One region of the Streptomyces sp. NPDC030809 genome, then DNA from elsewhere that is predicted to be linked to it. Evidence: riboswitches for the same ligand, from Rfam matches in the RefSeq annotation. Region 1 holds a riboswitch; the other holds the start of a gene.

Region 1 (11,145 bases):
CGGCCACGGCCACCACTGACTCTCCGCACGGCTGAAGGCCGCGCCCGGGAGAACCGGCACGGCTGACCATTGATCGCCACAGCAGGAGCCCCGTCCAGAAATTGGACGGGGCTCTTCGCTGTCTCCCGGGCTGGATAGGCTGAAGACCTTCGTATTCGGCTCTGGACCCAGGAGTGGACCATGAACGTTGTGACCCCGGCAGGCGGCGACAGCGTGGCGGGCCTGACCTGGCCGGGCGTACTCGACGCTCTGCTCGCCGGCAAGGACCTCTCGGCCGACGAGACCGCCTGGGCCATGGACCGGATCATGCGCGGCGCGGCCACGGACGCGCAGATCGCCGGCTTCGCGGTGGCCCTCCGGGCCAAGGGCGAGACCGTGGCCGAGATCAACGGCCTGGTGCGCACGATGTACGCCCACGCCAACCTGATCGAGGTGCCCGGCCGCACGGTGGACATCGTCGGCACCGGCGGCGACGGGGCCAAGACCGTCAACATCTCCACCATGTCCGCCGTGGTCGTCGCCGGCACCGGCGCCAAGGTCGTCAAGCACGGCAACCGGGCCGCCTCCTCCGCCAGCGGGGCCTCGGACGTCCTGGAGAAGCTCGGCGTCAACCTCGACCTCACCCCCGCCCGCGTGGCCGCGGTGGCCGAGGAGGCGGGCATCACCTTCTGCTTCGCCGTGAAGTTCCACCCGGCCCTGCGGCACGTGGCCGCCGCCCGCAAGGAACTCGGCATCCGGACCACCTTCAACTTCCTCGGCCCGCTCACCAACCCCGCCCGGGTGCGCGCCCAGGCCACCGGCGTCGCCGACGCCCGCATCGCCCCCATCGTGGCGGGCGTCCTGGCCGAACGCGGCTCCTCCGCCCTCGTCTTCCGCGGGGACGACGGCCTCGACGAGCTCACCACCACCGCCACCTCCCGCGTCTGGTGGGTCCGCGGGGGCAAAGTCACCGAGCAGGCCTTCGACCCGCGCGACGTGGGCATCGACCTGGTCGACGTGTCCGCCCTGCGCGGGGCGGACGCCTCGTACAACGCGGACGTGGCGCGCCGGCTGCTCGCCGGGGAGACCGGGCCGGTACGCGACGCGGTACTGCTGAACTCGGCAGCCGCCCTCGTCGCCCTCGACGGCCTCGCCGAGGAGGGCGCCACCCCGCCCGCGGGCACCCTGGAGGAGCAGATCCGCACCGGCATCGAGCGGGCGGCCGAGTCCATCGACTCGGGCGCGGCCCGCGCGGCCCTCCAGCGCTGGGCGGCGGCCAGCAACGCGTGACCACCCCCGGCCGGCCGCCGACATGGCCGAGTCGCAGCGAATCAACGGCAGGCCCGGTCCGCATCGTGGACCGGGCCTTGCCCGTTCCGGATCTTGTGGCAAGATGCTGCACAGGTCACGAGTGACAGCGATCAGGCCCCGGCTTGCTGTCCGGCAACCCTCCTTCCGTGGCGGGGTGCCCCGGGTGATGACCAGGCCGTGGACCACAAGGTCCAGGGCAAGCGCGGATCCCTCGACACCAGGGATCCTGGTCTCTCGAGGAGCGTTTTCCGTGAGCAAGCGAATGCGATAGGCGCCCAGCGCCCCTCTTCACCCCAGCCCTCCGCGCGGGGTCTGCGCGTTCCTGCAGACCCGGTCGCCGCGTTTTCCCCTCGGTCTCCGACGCGCCAGGGCATCTCCCGTACCGTGCACGGCCGCAGCAGCGCGCCGCCACGCACCCGCGTGGCCGCGCACCGGCGCACCCCTGCACCCGTACGGGCCATCCGAAGCCATTCACCCCTGCCCGCCGGGAGATTCCGCCATGTCCGCGTACCCGAACTCCGCTGCCACCACCGCTGCCACCGCCGCCGAGGCCGGTGAGGCCGCCCCGGCCACCAGCCCCGCCCCCGCCACCGGTGCCGCCCCGGCCGACCCGTGCTGCGAGGGGTCGCTGCCCGTCCTCGGCCGCGACGTCACCGTGCCGCTCGTGACCGGCGGCGAGGTCACCTACGCCGCCCTCGACTACGCCGCCAGCGCGCCGGCCCTCCAGCGGGTGTGGGACGAGGTCGCCGCCTACGCCCCGTACTACGGCAGCGTGCACCGCGGCGCCGGGTACCTCTCGCAGCTGTCCACGGACCTGTTCGAGCAGAGCCGGGCCACGGTCGCCGAGTTCCTCGGCTGCCGCCCCGAGGACCAGGTGATCTTCACCCGGTCCACCACCGACAGCCTCAACCTCCTCGCCCAGGCGATCCCCGCCGACTGCCAGGTCTTCGTCTTCGAGACCGAGCACCACGCCTCGCTGCTCCCGTGGCGCGACGCGCGCGTCACCTACCTCAACGCCCCCCGCACCCCCGACCAGGCCGTCGCCACCCTGGAGCGGGCCCTCGCGGACCGAGACCCCTACGGCCCCGCCCTCGTGTGCGTCACCGGTGCCTCCAACGTCACCGGCGAACTGTGGCCCGTACGCGAACTCGCCGCGGCCGCACACGCCCACGGGGCGCGCATCGTCCTGGACGCGGCCCAACTGGCCCCGCACCACCCCGTCTCCGTGACCGAGCTCGACGTGGACTGGGTCGCCTTCTCCGGACACAAGCTGTACGCCCCCTTCGGCTCGGGCGTCCTCGCGGGCCGCGCGGACTGGCTCCGGCAGGCCGACCCGTACCTCGCCGGCGGCGGCGCCTCCCGCAAGGTGGCCCGGCGCGAGGACGGCGGCGTGGACGTCGAATGGCACACCACCGCCGCCCGCCACGAGGCCGGTTCCCCCAACGTCATCGGCGTCTACGCCATCGCCGCCGCCTGCCGCGCCCTCACCGAGGCGGGCTTCGACCACCTCGTGGCCCGCGAACAGGAACTCGTACGCCGCGTCCGCGAGGGCCTGGCGGACGTCCCCCAGGTGAAGGTCCTCTCCCTCTTCGGCGACGAAGCCCCGCGCGTGGGCGTCATCTCCTTCGTCGTGGACGGCTGGAACAGCTCCCACTTCGCGGCCGCCCTCTCCGCGGAATACGGCATCGGCGTCCGCGACGGCCTCTTCTGCGCCCACCCCCTGGTCCGCACCCTCCTCGGCAGCGAGCCCCAGGAGCCCGGCGAATGCGGCGCCCCCGAGGCGGCCCCCGGCGAGCGCTCCCTCAACGCCATCCGCGTCAGCTTCGGCGCAGGCACCCCCGACGAGCACATCACCCGCTTCCTCGCCGCAGTCCGCGAACTCGTCACGAACGGAGCGCGCTGGCAGTACCGCACGGAGGACGGGCGCTGCGTCGCGGTGGTCTGACCCGCGGGCGGGGGGCGGGTGGGGCGGGGTCGGGCCGTGCGGGGTTCGTGTGGGGCGGGGTGGGTTTGTGGGGCGGGGTCGGGTGCGGTTGATACGCGTTCGGTGCGCTTCTTTTCCCCCCTGGCCTTGTTGCTGTGGGGCAGGGTCTGCCCACCACCCCCTGGTGTTGCGCGGGGTCTCACCGTGCGGGGTCCCGTGTGGGGCGGGTTGGGTGTGTGGTGCGGGGTGTGGCCGTGCGGGGTTGGGGTGGGGCGGTGTTGTGGGGGGGCTCCGGGGTGTGCCCGCATGTCTGATGGTCCGGCCGTCCCGGTGGCCGGTGTCAAGGGCGCTCCCTTCGGTCGCGTCGCTGCGCGATGGCCCTTCGGGCCACCCTTGACTCCGGCCGCCGTGCCGTCAGTCCCCAGACTTGCGAGCACCCCCCGGAGGGAAAGCCGGTCACGGGGACGGTGATGCCCACCAGCGGGATCCGGCAACCTCGGCAGGTCATGTCCGGGGCCCGCCCTCACGGGCGAAAGACCCGCCCGCGATCGCTACGTGCCCAAGGCCGGACGGCGGCTGCCGGTCGGCTCGGGCTGGGCATAGGCCGCCCACGATCGCTACGCGCCGAAGGCCGGACGGCGGCTGCCGGTCGGCTCGTGGCCGAACATAAACCGCCACCGATCGCTACGCGCCCCATGCCGGTCGGCGGCCGCCGGCCGGTTCGCGGCCGAGAGCCGACCGCCCTCGACTCTCCACGCCACCACGCCCCAGGCGGCTGCCGACAGATACCGGCAAAGGCCTGTGACCTGTACTTTCTCCGAGCCTTCACTCCCGGCCGGAGGCCGGTCTCCGGCTTGACGTCAATCCGGTTCGGCAGGACCGCACCCAGCCGCCCGAACCCCCACCGGGATCACGGCGGGTCAGCCGCCAACGTTCCCCGGCCCACCACCAGTGCCCCAGCATCTGGATGCGTTGTACGGGTGGTGCGGGTGGGAGAACATCCCCCGCGCGGAGCGCGGGGGCAGCCCCACCGGCGGTGAGCCGGACACGAAGGCCCCGCCCGGTACGGGCAGGCGCACCGCACGGCGGGTGGGCCGCCAACGTGCCCGAGCCGCCCACCAGTGCCTCAGCATCTGGATGCGTTGTACGGGTGGTGCGGGTGGGAGAACATCCCCCGCGCGGAGCGCGGGGGCAGCCCCACCGGCGGTCAGCCGGACACGAAGGCCCCGCTCGCCACGGGCGGCGCGGCAGGTTGGCCGCTGACGGCCGCAGGCCCCCGCTCCTCGCACCGGTGCTCGCCGTCCGGCATTGGGCACGTAGCGATCGGGGGCGCCTATGCCCGGCCCGAGTCGGCTGGCGGCCGCCGTCCTGGAGGGGCACGTAGCGATCGGGGGCGGGTCTTTCGCCCGTGAGGGCGCAGGCTCACCCCTACCCCGGCCAAGCCTTCCCGGACCCCGCCCGTGGGCATCGCCGTCCCCGTGACCGGCTTTCCCTCCGGGGGGTGCTCGCAAGTCTGGGGACTGACGGCACGGCGGCCGGAGTCAAGGGTGGCCCGAAGGGCCATCGCGCAGCGACGCGACCGAAGGGAGCGCCCTTGACACCGGCCGCCGGGACGGCCGGACCATCAGACATGCGGGCACACCCCGGAGCCCCCCACAACACCGCCCCACCCCAAACCCCGCAAGGCCACACCCCGCACCACAAACCCAAACCGCCCCCCACGGGACCCCGCACGGCCAGACCCCGCGCAACACCCGGGGGCGGTGGGCAGACGCTGCCCCGCAGCGACAAGGTCAGGGGGGAGAAGGCACGCGCCGAGGGGGGATCGGCCGCGACCGACCCCGTCCCCCGGACGGGACCCGCCCCGCCGAGGGCCTCCTACGCGTCCAGCCCGATCGCGAAGGCCGCCTCCAGGTCGTGCTGGGAGTACGTGCGGAAGGCGACGTGGGTGTCGGTGGCCTGGACGCCCGGGATCTTGCTGATCTTGCCGGGGATGATGTCGGCCAGGTCGTCGTGGCGGGCGACGCGGACCAGGGCGATGAGGTCGTACGTGCCGGTCACGGAGTAGACCTCGCTGACGTTGTCCAGGGAGGCGATCGACTCGGCGATCTCGGGGATCCGGTCCACGCTGGTCTTGATGAGGACGAGAGCGGTGATCACGGTGGGTTGTCTCCCTCGGTGGCCGGGGCTGTGACTGGCTCCTTCACTCTAGTCGTACGGCGGTAGCGGGCCCATGCGTAGCCGCAGCCGAGGGCGAAGCCCACGAGGTGGGCCAGGTAGGCGACGCCCGGGCCGCTTCCTGCGCGGTGGGCCGCCAGGCCCTGGAGGACGAACCAGAAGGCCAGGACGATCCAGGCGGGGAAGCGCAGGGGGAGGAAGAGCAGGAAGGGGAAGAGGCTGGTGACGCGGGCCTGCGGGAACAGCACCAGGAAGGCCCCCAGCACGGCGGAGATCGCCCCGGAGGCCCCCACCAGCGTCTGGTCGGACCGGGCGTTGGCGGCGGCGTACGCGGCGAGCGAGAGGTAGCCGCAGACCAGGTAGAAGACCGTGTACCCCAGCGCTCCCATGCGCTCCTCGGTCATCACCCCGAAGACGTGCAGGAAGAGCATGTTGCCGAGCAGGTGCAGCCAGCTGCCGTGGATGAAGAGGGCGGTGAGGGGGGTCAGGGCGGTGCGGACGCTGAGGGTGAAGAGCTCGTCGGGGACCACGCCCCAGCGCCGGAGGTAGTCGGTCTGGGCGGCGAGGAGCTCGTCGCCGGCGCCGTAGAGGGGGTTCATGCCCGAGACGGGGCTCAGGAGGAAGATCACCGAGCAGGCGGCGATCAGGGAGTGGGTGATCACCGGTCCCGTTCCCCATTTTGCGGCCATCTCCAGAGCATCGCGTAAAGGGAGGAAGGGGGCAGGTTGCCCCGCCGCGTCTCGCATGGGGGACGGGGGCCCGCGCGGGGACGCCATGAGGCCGTAGGGTTACAACCGGTAGACAACACAAGCACCACGGACGGTCGCCACCGGCGGACCGGCACCACCGGACCGGCACGACGGTCGGCACGACCGGACCGCCGGACCGGCACCCGCCCGGCCCGACCCCCGCTCCCACCCCGAAGGAGACCCCGCCCCGATGACGGTTCCCCTCCCCACCGACACGACCCGGTGGCGCTGCACCCTGTGCGGCAACCTGACCCGGTTCGACGTCACCCGTTCGTCGAAGGTGGTCGAGTACGTCCACCTCGACCTTGCGGGAGAGCCCAAGGTCGAGGAGCGTGAGGTGGTGAGTGAGACCATCGAGTCGGTGCGCTGCCGCTGGTGCAACGCGGTGGACCAGATCGAGCTCGTGGACAGGCCGGGCACGGACTCCTGAGCGGGTCGTGCCACGGAAGGTTTTCTGACGGTAGGGGTGACGGATTGTGGAGCAGCCTGCAAGCGGCGCCGGCGACGCCGCCGAGGCGCTCGACCGCCCGTTGCCCGAGGGCGTTCGGCGCAGGGTGATCGCGTTCGTGTCGGACGCGTTCGGGGGGCTGGTGCTCTCCGATCTGCCCGCGCAGTTGCGGCAGTATGCCCGTTTCACCCCGAGCCGTCGGGCCAAGTTCGCCGGCAATGCGATGGCCTCCGCGCTGGAGAGCGATCCGGTCTTCCGCGGGCGGATCGGCGAGAAGCTGAAGGAGGCTCAGCCGGAGCTGGCGGGTGCACTGGAGTCCGGCGCGCCGCCGGCGGCCGCCGATCCGCTGGACGTGGCGGCGGCGGCGTACGTGCTGCGCCCGGCGGGCTGGGTCAAGCTGGTCGCGGCCGCCGGTGAAGAGGTGGAGCGGGCCGACGCCGAGCGGGTGGGCGAGGAGACCCAGCGGGAGCTGGAGCGGCTGCGGGCCGAGCTGGCCGCCGTACGGGAGCAGCAGAAGGCCGGCGGGGAGCACCTGCGCCAGGAGCTGGACGCCGCGAAGAAGGAAGCCGAATCGCTTCAGCGCAAGCTGCGCAGCGCCCTCAACGACGTGAAGCGGGGCGAGGCGGCCCTGCGGAAGGCCGCCGGGGAGATCGAGGCGGTGCGGGCGGAGGCGGCCGCGCAGGTGACGGCGGCCGAGAGCGAGAGCCGGCGGCTCAAGTCCCGGCTGGGCGAGGCCGAAGCGGCCCTGGAGGCGAGCCGGCGGGCGACCCGCGAGGGGCGCAGCGTCGAGGACATGCGGGTGCGGCTGCTGCTGGACACGGTGCTGGAGTCGGCGCAGGGGCTGCGGCGCGAACTGGCGCTGCCGCCGGTGTCGGTGCGCCCCGCGGAGACGGTGGACGCGGTGGAGCCGGGGCGGATGACCCCGAAGGACATTGCGGCCCGGGCGCTGTCGGAGACGGATCCGGCGCTGCTGGACCAGCTGCTGGCACTGCCGCAGGCGCACCTGGTGGTGGACGGCTACAACGTGACGAAGACCGGCTATCCGACGATGCCGTTGGAGAAGCAGCGGCTGCGGCTGCTCGGCGGGCTGTCCATGCTGGCCGCGCAGACCGGTGCGGAGATGACGTGCGTCTTCGACGGGGCGGAGCTGGCGGCCCCGGTGCTGCTCGCGCCGCCGCGCGGGGTGCGGGTGCTGTTCTCCAAGCCGGGCGTGACGGCTGACGAGTTGATCCGTCAGCTGGTGCGGGCCGAGCCGCCGGGGCGGCCGGTGGTCGTGGTGTCCACGGACCGCGAGGTGGCCGACGGGGTGGCCAAGTCCGGTGCCCGCCCGGTTGCTTCCGCCATGCTCCTCAAGCGCCTTTCGCGCATCTCGTAACTCCTGGGCGCAATGCCCGATTTCACCCCCCCCTGGGGAGGAGGGAAGTCTTCCTGGGGGTTTCGTGATCTTCACCATGCTATCGGGGCTTCGGTGTCGTCTGTGTCCCTTCGTCCATTTCTTGCTGTTTTAGTGGCATTTCCCTGCTCCGCACCGTCAGGTGGCCGCTACTGCCCGTGCGGAGCAGGGAAATTGACGGGTCGGGCGGCGAGATTTTGCTTTGCAGGATTTGAAGTGATCACAGCTTGGTCACTAGGGTCTGGGCTCAAACCTTCGTGCGGTTGATCACCCATTCGGGGTGGCGGGCGGAGGTCCGCCGAGTCTGCGTTCGATCGGCGGCTCTAGGAAGAAGGAGCTCGCCCCCGTGGCGTCCCACCGTCGACCCAAGCAGCCGAACCGCGCTCGTGTGACCGTGCTCACCGCAACCGCCGCCGCGGCCGTCGCCCTTTCCGCCCAAGGCGCCTCCGCCGCTCCCGCGAAGCCGAGCAAGGACGAGGTCAAGGCCAAGGTCGACGCCCTCTACGAGCAGGCCGAGCAGGCCACCGAGAAGTGGAACGGCGCCGCGGAGCAGCAGGCCAAGCTGGAGAAGCAGATCGGCCAGCTCCAGGACAAGGTCGCCCGCGGCCAGGGCGAGCTCAACGACCTGCGCGCGCAGCTCGGTTCGATGGCCAGCGCCCAGTACCGCTCCGGCGGCATGGACGGCTCCATCCAGCTGTTCCTCTCCGCGGATCCGGACGACTACCTCGACAAGGCCTCCGTGCTCGACCAGTTGGGCGCCAAGCAGGCCGACGCGGTCACGCAGATCCAGGCCAAGCAGCGCACCCTGGCCCAGCAGCGCCAGGAGGCCGCGGGCAAGCTGAAGGACCTCGCGGAGACCCGCAAGGAGCTCGGCGAGAAGAAGAAGCAGGTCCAGACGAAGCTGGCCGAGGCGCAGCGGCTGCTCAACCAGCTGACCGCCGAGGAGAAGGCGAAGCTGAACGAGGAGGAGGGCCGCGCCAGCCGTTCCGGCGGCGGCCAGCGTCCCGACCTCGGCAACGTGAAGCCCTCCGGCCGGGCCGGGGCGGCCCTCGCCGCCGCGCAGACCAAGCTGGGCTACGCGTACGTCTCCGGCGCCGAGGGCCCGAGCGCCTTCGACTGCTCGGGTCTGACCCAGTGGGCCTACCGGCAGGCCGGCGTGGACATATCCCGCACCACCTACACGCAGGTCAACGACGGCACCCGGATCGGCCGCAGCCAGCTCCAGCCCGGCGACCTGGTCTTCTTCTACGGGGACCTGCACCACGTCGGCCTGTACGCGGGCAACAACATGACCCTGCACGCGTCGAACCCGCGCGGTGGCGTCAAGTACGAGTCGATGGACAACATGCCCTTCCAGTTCGGCGTCCGCGTCAGCTGACCGCGCCCGGGCCCCGCACTCCCTCTTCCGACTTCTCCGGTCAAGACGCGCCGACACCGCCCATCCGGGCGAATTGCGGCACCGCTCGCTGACCTCGCGCCCCGCCGGTGACCTGTGTTCTCCGGCGGGGCGTCACTCTGCGTGCCTGCCGGGGTCTTTGGTCGGCCTGTGCTCCCACGGCTACTGTCGGCCAGCGCGGAGCCCGGACACGGCCGTCCACGGGGGCGGACACGGGACCTGCCCGCGGAAGGGAGTGCGGATTCCTGTGGCGTCCCATCGCCGGCCCGTGACCTCGGGCCCGGACCGGAGCACCAAGGCCACGGTCCTGTCCGCCGCCGCGGCCACCGCCGCGGCCGCCCTTTCCGCCGCCCCCGCGAGCGCCGCCCCGCAGGATCCGGCGAGCACCGCCCGGGCCCGGGTGGACCGCCTCTTCGAGGAGGCCGAGCAGGCCACCGAGCGCTTCAACAAGGCGGGGGAGCGGGCCGCGAAGCTGCGCGCCGAGATCCGCGGGGTGCAGGACGCGGTGGCCCGCGGCCAGGACCGCATCAACACCATGCGCGGGGTCCTCGGCACGTACGCGGGTGCCCAGTACCGCTCCGGCGGGGTCGATCCCGCCGTCGAGCTGATGCTCTCCGAGGACCCCGACGGCTACCTGGAGAAGGCCGCCGCCCTGGCCCGGCTGAGCAGCCGCCAGGCCGGGCAGCTCGCCGAACTCCACGAGGCCCAGCGCAAGCTGGGCCAGCAGCGCCGCGAGGCCTCCCGCAAACTGGCCGAACTCGACGGGCTGCGCGCCGACGTGGCCCGCCAGAAGCGCGCCGTCACCGCGAAGCTCGCCGCCGCCCGGCGGATCCTGAACGAGATGCCCAGCGAGGAGCGGGCCGCCTTCGAGCGGGCCAGCCGCTCCTCGGGCCGGGCCGTGGACCTGCCCGATCCCTCCGGCGGGGGCGCGGTGTCCGGCCGCGCGGCGGCCGCCGTGGCCGCGGCCCGGGCCGCCGTGGGCCGCCCCTACGTGTGGGGCGCCACCGGGCCCTCCGGCTTCGACTGCTCCGGGCTGATGGTGTGGTCCTACCGGCAGGCCGGGGTCTCCCTGCCGCGCACCTCGCAGGCGCAGCGCTTCGCGGGCCGGCACGTCCCGCTGTCGGAGGCCCGGCCCGGGGACCTCGTCACCTACCGCTCCGACGCCAGCCACGTGGGCATGTACGTGGGCAACGGCCAGGTGGTGCACGCCCCGTACCCGGGCGCCCCGGTGCGCTACGACCCGGTCGGGATGATGCCGGTCTCGGCGGTCACCCGGCCCTGAGGGCGCGGACCCCGCCCGGGGCGGGCGTACGGCGGGCCGTCACCAGGCGGGCGTACGAGGGAACCCGCCCCGGGCGGGCGTACGGCGGGCCCCGCGCGCCGCGCACGTACGATCGGGGCCGTGACGGCAACGGGACGGGCGCGGACTCCGGCGGCACGGCCCCGGCGGGCCGCGCCGCGCGCACCGCTGCGCCTGCCCCTCCTGGTCTTCCGCCGCGTCCTCTTCCCCTTCTCCGTCCTCGTCACCCTCGCCGTCCTTGCCGGCTGTGCCGGGCCCGCCGCCCCGCCCGGACCGCCGGCGCAGGTCCGGCAAGAGGTCCGGTCCGTGCTCGCCCGGTGGTCGGCCGCGCTGCTCGCCCGCGACGAGGCCGGGTACCTCGCCGAGGACGGCCGGCCGCAGGCGCGGGAGGGCTTCGCCCGGCTCGCCGGGGTGCCGCTGGCCTCCTGGGAGTACGCCGTCACCTCCGTGCGCGCCGAGGGCGCCCG
Region 2 (11,145 bases), on a different contig from region 1:
ACGATCTTGCAAGGGCGGCGGCCAAGTCCCCGGACACATCCCTGGCCATGCTCGAAGCGGCAGCGGAGGCACACGAGATGCACAACGACTACGACCTGAGCCAGGCCATCTGGAGCAAGTCCAGCCGCAGCGGCGGCGACGGAGGCGACTGCGTCGAGGTCGGGCACGACTTCCCGGACGCAGCCTGGCGCAAGTCCACGTACAGCGGTGGCGGTGGCGACGACTGCGTGGAGGTCGCCACCGTCGAGGGTGTCGTCCCCGTGCGGGATTCAAAGCGCCGCGGCACCGGCCCGGTGCTCGTGTTCCGGGCCGCCGCGTGGGCGCCGTTCGTGCGGGCCGCCGGAACCGGGGCGCTCTGACCACACGGCGAGGCCCGGCCGGGGCTTGAGCCCCGGCCGGGCCTCGCGGGCAGCGCCGCGCCCCGGTTACGCGAACTGGCCCGGCTGGTACGAGCCCGCCGGCTGCTGGACGATGACGTTCAGGCGGTTGAAGGCGTTGATGATCGCTATCAGCGCGACGAGGGCGGCGAGCTGCTCCTCGTCGTAGTGCTTGGCCGCGTTCGCCCAGACCGCGTCCGGGACCCCGCCGGCCGCGTCCGCGATCCGGGTGCCTTCCTCGGCGAGCTCCAGGGCCGCGCGCTCGGCCTCGGTGAAGCAGGTGGCCTCGCGCCAGACCGCGACCAGGCTCAGGCGCAGGGCCGTCTCGCCCGCGGCGGTTGCCTCCTTGACGTGCATGTCGGTGCAGAATCCGCAGCCGTTGATCTGGCTGGCGCGGATCTTCACCAGTTCCTGGACCGCGTGCGGCAGGGTCGAACCGTGCAGGGCGCGCCCGGCGGCGACGAGGTGCTTGCCGGCCTTGCCGGCGATGGCGCTGGCGTGGAGGTTGAGGCGGGCGTCCATGGTGAACTCCTTCGTCGTGATCGGCGACTTCACCTCTATGACGGATCGGGTCGGCGGGATGTGACACGGCCCGATGTGACGCCCGTCACCCCCGGCTCGGGGCCCGAAGCTCAAGTTCCGGCGGTCGAGCCGTTTGTGTTCGGAATGGGTGGTGGGCGGAGCCCACCACCCCCCACCACCCTCCCAACCGCCCACCACAGCATGCGGTATGACAATCCGTGATCGGCTTGCAACGGAGTGCCACGGGGCTCTAACTTGCGGCTGGAAACGTAGAAGGCCCCCGCAGGTGCCACAAACACCGACGAGGGCCAGACCAGCGAGAGATCGAGCAAGGATCCCCGTGGACGACACCCAGCTTAGGGCTGCCCCGCACCCCCTCGCCAAGCCCGGTTACGGAAAAATCGCCGCACCGGAGCAACGGCCCCGCTCTGCCGACGACTTCGCGCGCCTCCCGGCCCGCGAGGCGGCCGTCGCCGCGTACATCGACCGGCTGCCCGAGGGCTCGGACATCAGCGTCAAGACCCTCGCCGCGGTCCTGCCCCTGTGGGGCCAGTGCGCCCTGCGCACCGCACTCAACCGCCTGACGACAGCGGGGCACTTGCACCGCGTCCGGCAGCAACTGCCCGGCCAGGGAACCCGCTGGGTCACCCGTACCTTCTTCTCCCGGACCGCGCGCGACGGCGCCTGGTGGACCACGTTCACCCGCAGGGAGTCCCCCGCACCGGCCGCCCCTCCACCACCCTCCCCGGAACCGCCGCCCTCCCCGGTGCCCACCGCACCGCCCCCGGCCGCCGCCGCCCCGGAGCCACCCGTACCCCCGCCCTCGGACGCGTACGGCATCCTCTCCTCGCTGGGCCGCAGCAGCCCCGCCCTGGCGCTCTCCAAGGCCGACTGCACGGCCCTCGCCCCGCTCCTGGTCCCCTGGCTGGACCGCGGCATCTCCCCCGACCGCATCCGGCTGACCCTCACCGCGGGCCTGCCGCCGGTGGTCCACCACCCGGCGGCCCTCATCCGCAAGCGCCTGGAGTCCAAACTCCCCGCCCCGCCCCCGGCCGCCCCGGCCCCGCAGGCCCCCGAGGCCCCGCCCCGCGCCGAGTGCACCGAATGCCAGGCCCCGGGCCCCGCCGCCGCCTTCACCGAAGGCCGCTGCCGCGCCTGCCGCCCGGACACCCCCCGCCCGCCGGTCTTCACCCCCACCCTCACCCCGGCCCAGGTCCGCACCCGTGCAGACCAGTGCCGCCGTACGCTGGGAGCATGAGCACTTTGCGGGATGAACTGCATGCACTCATCGACCGGCTTCCCGATGAGCAGGTCGCTCCGATACTGGCGATCGTGCGAGAGAGCACGATGAGCGAGGACGGCACGGAGGAATGGCCGCTGCCCGACTTCGTCGGCATGCTGCACAGCGGCAAGGGCGACCTCGCCGAACGCTCCGGCGACATCACAGTGGTGCGACCCAACCGCCCCGTTCCCTTCACTCTCCTGCCGTGAGCAAACGCCCGAGGGCGGCACCCCCTCCGCGTGACGCGAAAGGGATACCGCCCTCGGTGAGAACAGCCGATCTACCCGCAGGGGTGGATCAGAAGTCCATGTCACCGCCCGGCATGCCGCCCGGAGCGGCAGCAGCCTTCTCCGGCTTGTCGGCGATGACGGCCTCGGTGGTGAGGAACAGCGCGGCGATGGAGGCCGCGTTCTGCAGCGCGGAGCGCGTGACCTTCGCCGGGTCGATGATGCCCTCGGCGATCATGTCCACGTACTCGCCGGTGGCGGCGTTCAGGCCGTGGCCGACGGGCAGGTTGCGCACCTTCTCCACGATGACGCCACCCTCGAGGCCGGCGTTCACGGAGATCTGCTTCAGCGGGGCCTCGAGCGCCAGCTTGACGGCGGCGGCACCGGTGGCCTCGTCGCCCTCCAGCTCCAGCTTCTCGAAGACCTGGGAGGCCTGCAGCAGGGCCACGCCACCACCGGCGACGATGCCCTCCTCGACGGCCGCCTTCGCGTTGCGAACGGCGTCCTCGATGCGGTGCTTGCGCTCCTTGAGCTCGACCTCGGTCGCGGCACCGGCCTTGATGACCGCCACGCCGCCCGCGAGCTTCGCCAGGCGCTCCTGGAGCTTCTCGCGGTCGTAGTCCGAGTCGGAGTTCTCGATCTCGGCGCGGATCTGGTTCACGCGACCGGCGACCTGGTCGCTGTCACCGGCACCGTCGACGATGGTGGTCTCGTCCTTGGTGATGACGACCTTGCGGGCGCGGCCGAGCAGGTCGAGGCCCGCGTTCTCCAGCTTGAGGCCGACCTCCTCGGAGATGACCGTGCCACCGGTGAGGATGGCGATGTCGCCCAGCATGGCCTTGCGGCGGTCGCCGAAGCCCGGGGCCTTGACCGCGACGGACTTGAAGGTGCCGCGGATCTTGTTGACGACCAGGGTGGACAGGGCCTCGCCCTCGACGTCCTCGGCGATGATCAGCAGCGGCTTGCCGGACTGCATGACCTTCTCCAGCAGCGGAAGGAGGTCCTTCACGTTGCCGACCTTGGAGTTCACGATCAGGATGTACGGGTCCTCCAGCGAGGCCTCCATACGCTCCATGTCGGTGGCGAAGTACGCCGAGATGTAGCCCTTGTCGAAGCGCATGCCCTCGGTGAGCTCCAGCTCCAGACCGAAGGTCTGGGACTCCTCGACGGTGATGACGCCTTCCTTGCCGACCTTGTCCATGGCCTCGGCGATGAGCTCGCCGATCTGGGTGTCGGCGGCGGAGATGGAGGCCGTGGAAGCGATCTGCTCCTTGGTCTCGACATCCTTCGCCTGCTCCAGCAGGGCGCCCGAGACGGCCTCGACGGCCTTCTCGATACCACGCTTGAGGGCCATCGGGTTGGCGCCGGCGGCCACGTTGCGCAGGCCCTCGCGGACCAGGGCCTGGGCGAGGACGGTGGCGGTGGTCGTACCGTCGCCGGCGACGTCGTCCGTCTTCTTGGCGACTTCCTTGACCAGCTCGGCGCCGATCTTCTCGTACGGGTCCTCCAGCTCGATCTCCTTGGCGATGGACACACCATCGTTGGTGATCGTGGGGGCGCCCCACTTCTTCTCAAGGACGACGTTGCGACCCTTGGGGCCAAGGGTGACCTTGACGGCGTCGGCGAGCTGGTTCATGCCGCGCTCGAGACCGCGCCGGGCCTCCTCGTCGAACGCGATGATCTTGGCCATTGAAGTGGTCCTCCCGGACTGGGGTGGATTGCTTCGGACCGCGCCTGGCGCCCGCGACGGACGGCCTGCATGCCGTGCGGTTCCTTGCCCCGCAGGCCTGCGGGCCTCACCGACCCGGTCCTCGTCTTTATCACTCTCACCCGGAGAGTGCTAACGCCAATGATTAGCACTCGACCCCTCCGAGTGCAAGCGGCTCTCACGACTCGGCGGGGGCGCAGCGAAGGTCCGCGCACCCGTCCGGAAGGTGCGCGTGCCCCCGGTGCGGCGTACGCCTGCCGAAGGCGCCCCGCACACGCACGAGGGGCCCGCATCCGGTGTGGATGCAGGCCCCTCGTGCGTGTAAGCGTCGGTGGTCGGTCGATCGCCCGGGCTCAGCCGAGTGCGAGCTTGACCATGTCCGCCTGCGGACCCTTCTGGCCCTGCGAGATCTCGAACTCGACTCGCTGACCTTCTTCAAGGGTGCGGTACCCGTCCATCTGGATCGCGCTGTAGTGGACGAACACGTCCGCACCACCGTCGACCGCGATGAAGCCGTAGCCCTTCTCCGCGTTGAACCACTTGACGGTGCCCTGAGCCATGGCTAACTCCCCTGTTACTGGCCCTTGCAACAGGACCGCACTTCGCGGTCCCGGGTCAGAAAGTGCGCCGGAACGCTTCGACCGCGGCTGAATGTATCTGCCCGACCGCGGTCTGCAACAGGTCATTCCGACGAGAATTCAAGACACGTCAATACATCGACATCACGCGAAAACCGCGTAGATTCCCGGGCAAGTCGGGCAGGACAAATCCCACCCCAAGTGACATACGGCGCACGCACATTGGCCCGATGTCGCCCCTCGCCGACCGTACTCACACACGAGGAACACAAACAACGCCGGGGGCTACCCCAACCCTACCGCGCCCAATCAAGCAGAATTGCCCCCTCCGCTTTTGCGGAAGGGGCAATTCAGAAGAAGTCTTCGGAACTCCGGAAGGGGTCAGCAGCCGCCCGCGACCGCCGGGATGATCGACACGCCCGCGCCGTCCGGCGTGGCCGTCGCGAGGCCGCCCTCGAAGCGCACGTCGTCGTCGTTCACGTAGACGTTCACGAAGCGGCGCAGCTTGCCCTGGTCGTCGAGCACGCGGGCGGCGATGCCCGGGTGGTTGCTCTCCAGGGACGCGATGACCTCGGCGAGGGTGGCGCCCTCGGCGGGGACCTCGGCCCGGCCGCCGGTGTAGGTGCGCAGGATGGTGGGGATGCGGACGTTGACGCTCATGGCTCTACTGCCCTTCCGGGGTGCAGGGGGATGGTCAGGCCAGGCCGGCGGCGCGGAACGCGTCCAGGCTCGGGCGGATGGTCGCGGTCTGGCCGGTGCCGGAGACCGCTTCCAGGGTCTTGAGGCCGTCGCCGGTGTTGAGGACGACGGTGGTGAGGCTCGGGTCGAGGCGGCCGTCCTCGATGAGCTTCTTCGTCACGCCGACGGTCACGCCGCCCGCGGTCTCGGCGAAGATGCCCTCGGTCCGGGCGAGCAGCCGGATCGCGTCCACGACCTGCTCGTCGTTGACGTCCTCCACGTAGCCGCCGGTGCGGCGCGCGATGTCCAGGACGTACGGGCCGTCGGCCGGGTTGCCGATCGCCAGGGACTTGGCGATGGTGTTCGGCTTCTGCGGGCGGACCACCTCGTGGCCGGCCTTGAAGGCGGTGGAGACCGGGGAGCAGCCCTCGGCCTGGGCGCCGAAGATCTTGTACGGCTTGTCCTCGACCAGGCCCAGCTTGATGAGCTCCTGGAGACCCTTGTCGATCTTCGTGAGCTGGGAGCCGGAGGCGATCGGGATGACGATCTGGTCGGGCAGCTGCCAGCCGAGCTGCTCGCAGATCTCGTACGCCAGGGTCTTGGAGCCCTCGCCGTAGTAGGGGCGCAGGTTGACGTTGACGAAGCCCCAGCCCTCGCCCAGCGGGTCGCCGATGAGCTCGGAGCAGAAGCGGTTCACGTCGTCGTAGTTGCCCTCGATGCCGACCAGGTCCCCGCCGTACACCGCGGCCATGACGACCTTGCCCTGCTCCAGGTCGTGCGGGATGAACACGCAGGAGCGGAAGCCGGCGCGGGCGGCGGCGGCGCCGACGGCGCCGGCCAGGTTGCCGGTGGAGGAGCAGGAGAGGGTGGTGTAGCCGAAGGCGCGGGCGGCCTCGACGGCGATCGCGACGACGCGGTCCTTGAAGGAGTGCGTCGGGTTGCCGGAGTCGTCCTTGACGTAGAGCTTGCCGGTGACGCCCAGCTCCTTGGCCAGGTTCGCGGCGTCGACGAGCTTGGTGAAGCCGGGGTTCAGGTTCGGCTTGTCCGCCACGTCCGCCGGGACCGGCAGGAGGGGGGCGTAGCGCCAGATGCTGTCCGGGCCGGCCTCGATCTGCGCCCGGAGGGCCTCGGGATCACCGGCGGGCAGCTCGTACGCGACTTCGAGGGGGCCGAAACACTCGGCGCAGGCGAAGATGGGACCGAGGTCGAACCGCGTGCCGCACTCGCGACAGGACAGGGCGGCGGCGGGACCGAGATCGACGGAGGCGACCGGCGTAGGGGTAACAGTCTGTACAGCCATGATGGCGAGGCCCTTTCTCCTCATCTTCCCCATGGCGGACGTCGCCATGAGACGGAATTGGCACCTTCCCTAGCCGGTGGTGGCCTCGCTTCTGTTGCGGAGATCGCGAGTGAACCGACTGGAGGGTTGCCGGGGCTTCAACGGGCCGTGTCCCTCTGCCCCTCTGGATGAGCGGTATGGCTCCGGCGCTGCGCTCGCGCGCGGCCGGGCGTTTGTGCGCGGGGCGACCCCGACATGCGATGGTCGTCCGCGTTGTTCAAGACTGTAACCGAAGGTGCGGACCGTTGAGACGGGTGTCCGAACCGCGAGATGGATCACTTTTCGGCCGGAAAACGGTCAGGAACAGGGGAGTACCGACCGTGCTGGATGAGGTGGAGCGCTGGCTGGCCGGCCGTTCCTGGTCGGCCGCCGACCGTCCGCTCGACCTGCTGCTCGCAGCCAAACGGGCGGCGGGGACGACGGTCAGCGTGGTGCTGCCCGCGCTCGACGAGGAGGAGACGGTCGGGCAGATCGTCGAGGTGGTCCGGCGCGAGCTGATCGAGGCGGTTCCGCTGGTGGACGAGCTGGTCGTGGTGGACTCCGGGTCCGCCGACCGGACCGCCGAGGTGGCCGCGAAGGCGGGCGCCCGGGTGGTGCACCGGGACGAGATCCTGCCGCGGATCCCGGCCCTGCCGGGCAAGGGCGAGGTGCTGTGGCGCTCGCTGCTGGCGACCACCGGGGACGTCGTGTGCTTCGTGGACGCCGACCTGCGGGACTTCTCGGCCGATTTCGTGTCCGGGATCGTCGGCCCGCTGCTGACCGACCCGGACGTGCACTTCGTGAAGGCCATGTACGACCGGCCGCTGCGGCTGGCCGGGTCGGCGCAGGGCGACTCGCCGGGGCAGGGCGGCCGGGTCACGGAGCTGGTGGCCCGCCCGCTGCTCAACCTGCACTGGCCGCAGCTGGCCGGCTTCGTGCAGCCGCTGGGCGGGGAGTACGCCGTACGGAGGTCCCTGCTGGAGCGGCTGCCGTTCCCCGTCGGGTACGGGGTGGAGCTGGGCCTGCTGGTGGACGCCCTGCACACGGTCGGGCTGGACGCGCTGGCGCAGGTGGACGTGGGGGTGCGGATCCACCGGCACCAGGACGGGCAGGCACTGGGCCGGATGGCCGCCGCGATCTACCGGACCGCGCAGGTGCGGCTCTCGCGGGCGCACCTGGTGCGGCCCGAGCTGGTGCAGTTCGAGCGGGGCCCGGAGGGCTTCGTGCCGCGGACGTACCCGGTGGACACGGAGGAGCGGCCGCCGATGCGGGAGATCGAGGAGTACGGGCAGCGGCGCGTGGCCTGACCGGCCCGCGGGCACCGCGGCGTACCGGCCGGACGGCGTACCGCGCGTACGGGGTGCGGGCCCGGGGGCGCCCGGTGCGGCGCGTGGCCTGAGGCGTGCGCCGTGCGGCGGCCCGCGCGCCGGAAACGTTTGAGCGGGAGCGGGCCGGGCTAGGTTGGCCGCATGGCTTCTCACGTGCTCGTTGCAGCGAACCGTGGCCCGCTGTCTTACACGCTTTCCGAGGACGGGGCCCTGACGGCCCGGCGCGGCGGGGGCGGGCTGGTCTCCGGCCTGTCGGCGGCCCTGGCCGGGCAGCCGGAGGCCCTGTGGGTGTGCGCGGCCCTGGGCCCGGCGGACCGGGAGGCGGTCCGGCGCGGGGTCTCCGAACCGGGGGTCCGGATGCTGGACATCCCGGAGGAGGTCTACGCGGACGCCTACAACGGGATCGCGAACTCGGTCCTGTGGTTCGTCCACCACCACCTGTACGACATCCCGCGCGAGCCGGTCTTCGACTCCGCGTTCCGGCGCCAGTGGCAGGCGTACGAGGCGTACAACCTGGCCTTCGCCGAGGCGCTGGCGGCGGAGGCGGCCCCCGGGGCGGCGGTCCTGGTGCAGGACTACCAGCTGGCGCTGGTGCCCGGGCTGCTGCGGGAGCGGCGCCCGGACCTGCGGATCGGCCACTTCACGCACACCCCGTGGGCGGATCCGGCCTATTTCCGGATGCTGCCGGAGGACATCCGGGAGCGGCTGCTGTGGGGGATGCTCGGCGCGGACCGGCTGGGCTTCCACACCGAGGTGTGGGCGGACCTGTTCCGGCGGTGCGCCGGTCCCGAGCGGCTGGGCCGGACCGAGGTCGCGGTGCACCCGCTGGGGGTGGACGGCGAGGAGCTGCGGGAGCTGGCGCACCGGCCGGACGTGAACGACCGGCTTGCGGGGCTGCGGGCGGAGGTCGGGGACCGGCGCACGGTGGTGCGGGTGGACCGGACCGAGCTGTCGAAGAACATCGTGCGCGGGCTGCTGGCCTACCGGGAGCTGCTGGCGGAGCGGCCGGAGTGGCGCGGCCGGGTGGTGCACCTGGCCTCGGCCTACCCCTCGCGGCAGGACCTGGCGGTCTACCGGGACTACACGGCGGAGGTGTCCGCGCTCGCGCAGCGGATCAACGAGGAGTTCGGGACGGCGGACTGGCAGCCGGTGCTGGTGTCCGTCCAGGACGACTTCGCCCGCTCGCTGGCCGCGTACCGGATGGCGGACGTGGCGCTGGTGAACCCGGTGCGCGACGGGATGAACCTGGTGGCGAAGGAGATCCCGGTGGTCTCGGAGGCCGGGTGCGCGCTGGTGCTGTCGCGGGAGGCGGGGGCCTTCCCGGAGCTGGGCGAGGACGCCTTCGCGGTGAACCCGTACGACGTGTCCGAGACGGCGGCGGCCCTGCACGCGGCGCTGTCCCTGCCGGAGCCGGAGCGGGCCGAGCGGACCAAGCGCCTGGCGGCGGCGGCCACCGCGCTGCCGCCGGCCCGCTGGTTCACCCGGCAGCTGGCGGACCTGCTGCGCTGATCTCCGCGGCCAGGGCGGCGAGGAACGCGACGACCGAGGCCGGGCCGTCGAGGACCAGGTCGGCCCGGGCGGCCAGCTCGGGCACCTCGGAGGAGCCGCTGCACACGAGCAGTCCGGGCAGGCCGTCGGCGCGGAGCTTCTCGACGGCGGCGAAGGCGGCGAGGTCCCCGAGGTCGTCCCCGGCGTAGAGGACGGCCCGGGCGCCGGTCTCGGCGAGGTAGCCGGCGAGGGCGACGCCCTTGTCCATGCCCGGGGGGCGCAGTTCGAGGACGGCGCGGCCGGGCTCCAGGATCAGGCCGTGCTTGTGGGCGAGGTGGGCGAGCGGGTCGCGCAGGGCCTCGAAGGCGGCGGCCGGGTCGGCGGCCCGGCGGGTGTGCACGGCGACCGCCTGGCCCTTCTCCTCGATCCAGGTGCCCTGCCAGGCGCCGACCGCGTCGAGGCAGCCGGGCAGCTCGGCGCGGACGGCGGCGACGCCGGGGTGTTCGGCGGGGGCGTGGACGAGGCCGGTGGCGGCGTCCCAGCGCTCGGAGCCGTAGTGGCCGAGCACGCGGAGGTGTTCCAGGCCGGGGATCCCGGCGAAGCCGCCGTAGCGGACGGCGACCCCGGCGGGGCGGCCGGTGATCACGGCCACGGAGCCGACCTGCGGGGCGAGGGCGGCCAGGGCCGCCACCGCCCGGGGGTGTGCCCTCGCCCGCTCCGGGTCCGGGACGATCTCTGCGAGCGTGCCGTCGAAGTCGAGCGCGACCACGGATCCGGCGGGGTCCCGGAGCATGGCCTCCAGCCCGTGCCGCCCGGCGGCCGTCCGCGGGCGCGGCAGCGCCCCGGCTTCGGGGGGAAAATCCGGCCCGTCCGGCGCGTGGGGGCCGGGGTCCGGGGCGGAGCCCCGGGGAGGGACAGGCGGATCCGGGACGTGCGGATGGCTCACCATGGGTCCGACCCTACTGGGACTCAGCGCCGGGCGCGCCGGTCCTCGCGGATCCGGCGGAGGCGGTTGACGGTGCCGGGGGCGTGGGCCAGGGCCCGGGGGTCGTCCAGGAGCGCGTTCAGCAGCTGGTAGTAGCGGACCGGGGACATGCCCAGTCCCTCCCGTATCGCCCGCTCCTTGGCCCCCGGCCCGGCCCAGCTGCGCCCCTCGTACGCGAGCACGGCGGCCTCGCGCTCCGAGAGCGCGCCGTCCCGCCCCTGCTCGTGATCCGTCATGCCCCCAACATAACCGGCCGCTCGGACACGCCCCGGCGGAGCCGAATCCCGCCCCGCCCCGGGGGTCCGGGGGCGGAGCCCCCGGAAGCGGGCCGGTCAGCCGTCGTTGCGCCGCGCCGTGTCCGCGATCGCGTCGAGGACCTTGTCGGGGTCCCCGCCCGGCTGCAGGGCCTTGCCCACGTTCTGCTTGATGTCCTCGCTCACCCGCGCCCACGACTTCTTCCCGACCGGGTACAGCCGCGACCCCGGCAGCGCGCTCAGGAAGGTCTTCAGCTGCTCGGCCGAGGCCCCGGTGCTCGCCTGCATGGCGCGGTAGCCGGTGGTGGTGACCGGCAGCAGGTCGTACGTGCCGGTGAACTTGGTGACGTTCTTCTCCTCGTACATGAAGTCGAGGAACTTGCCGGCCTCCTTGGGGTGG

Evidence for each region. A riboswitch is a leader RNA that binds a small molecule or an ion and turns the genes downstream of it on or off. The one in region 1 is predicted to bind S-adenosylmethionine.
Region 2: another riboswitch for S-adenosylmethionine. It lies ahead of thrC (threonine synthase); the one in region 1 lies ahead of ACZ407_RS27880 (aminotransferase class V-fold PLP-dependent enzyme).

The regions. Positions count from the first base shown of each region.
Region 1 is NZ_JBVIDV010000024.1:39,714-50,858, reverse strand. It holds gene qcrB (cytochrome bc1 complex cytochrome b subunit) at 1-19, shown strand, start outside; gene trpD (anthranilate phosphoribosyltransferase) at 181-1,269, shown strand; SAM riboswitch class IV at 1,383-1,499, shown strand; gene ACZ407_RS27880 (aminotransferase class V-fold PLP-dependent enzyme) at 1,790-3,235, shown strand; gene ACZ407_RS27875 (Lrp/AsnC ligand binding domain-containing protein) at 5,093-5,374, opposite strand; gene ACZ407_RS27870 (rhomboid family intramembrane serine protease) at 5,371-6,081, opposite strand; gene ACZ407_RS27865 (hypothetical protein) at 6,332-6,571, shown strand; gene ACZ407_RS27860 (NYN domain-containing protein) at 6,618-7,964, shown strand; gene ACZ407_RS27855 (C40 family peptidase) at 8,329-9,360, shown strand; gene ACZ407_RS27850 (C40 family peptidase) at 9,626-10,660, shown strand; gene ACZ407_RS27845 (hypothetical protein) at 10,781-11,145, shown strand, end outside.
Region 2 is NZ_JBVIDV010000025.1:10,397-21,541, forward strand. It holds gene ACZ407_RS28295 (helix-turn-helix domain-containing protein) at 1-359, shown strand, start outside; gene ACZ407_RS28300 (carboxymuconolactone decarboxylase family protein) at 426-899, opposite strand; gene ACZ407_RS28305 (hypothetical protein) at 1,240-2,157, shown strand; gene ACZ407_RS28310 (hypothetical protein) at 2,154-2,390, shown strand; gene groL (chaperonin GroEL) at 2,479-4,098, opposite strand; gene ACZ407_RS28320 (cold-shock protein) at 4,470-4,676, opposite strand; gene ACZ407_RS28325 (MoaD/ThiS family protein) at 5,076-5,354, opposite strand; gene thrC (threonine synthase) at 5,389-6,672, opposite strand; SAM riboswitch class I at 6,690-6,846, opposite strand; gene ACZ407_RS28335 (glucosyl-3-phosphoglycerate synthase) at 7,032-7,997, shown strand; gene ACZ407_RS28340 (alpha,alpha-trehalose-phosphate synthase (UDP-forming)) at 8,160-9,527, shown strand; gene otsB (trehalose-phosphatase) at 9,496-10,299, opposite strand; gene ACZ407_RS28350 (DUF3263 domain-containing protein) at 10,476-10,727, opposite strand; gene ACZ407_RS28355 (ABC transporter substrate-binding protein) at 10,824-11,145, opposite strand, start outside.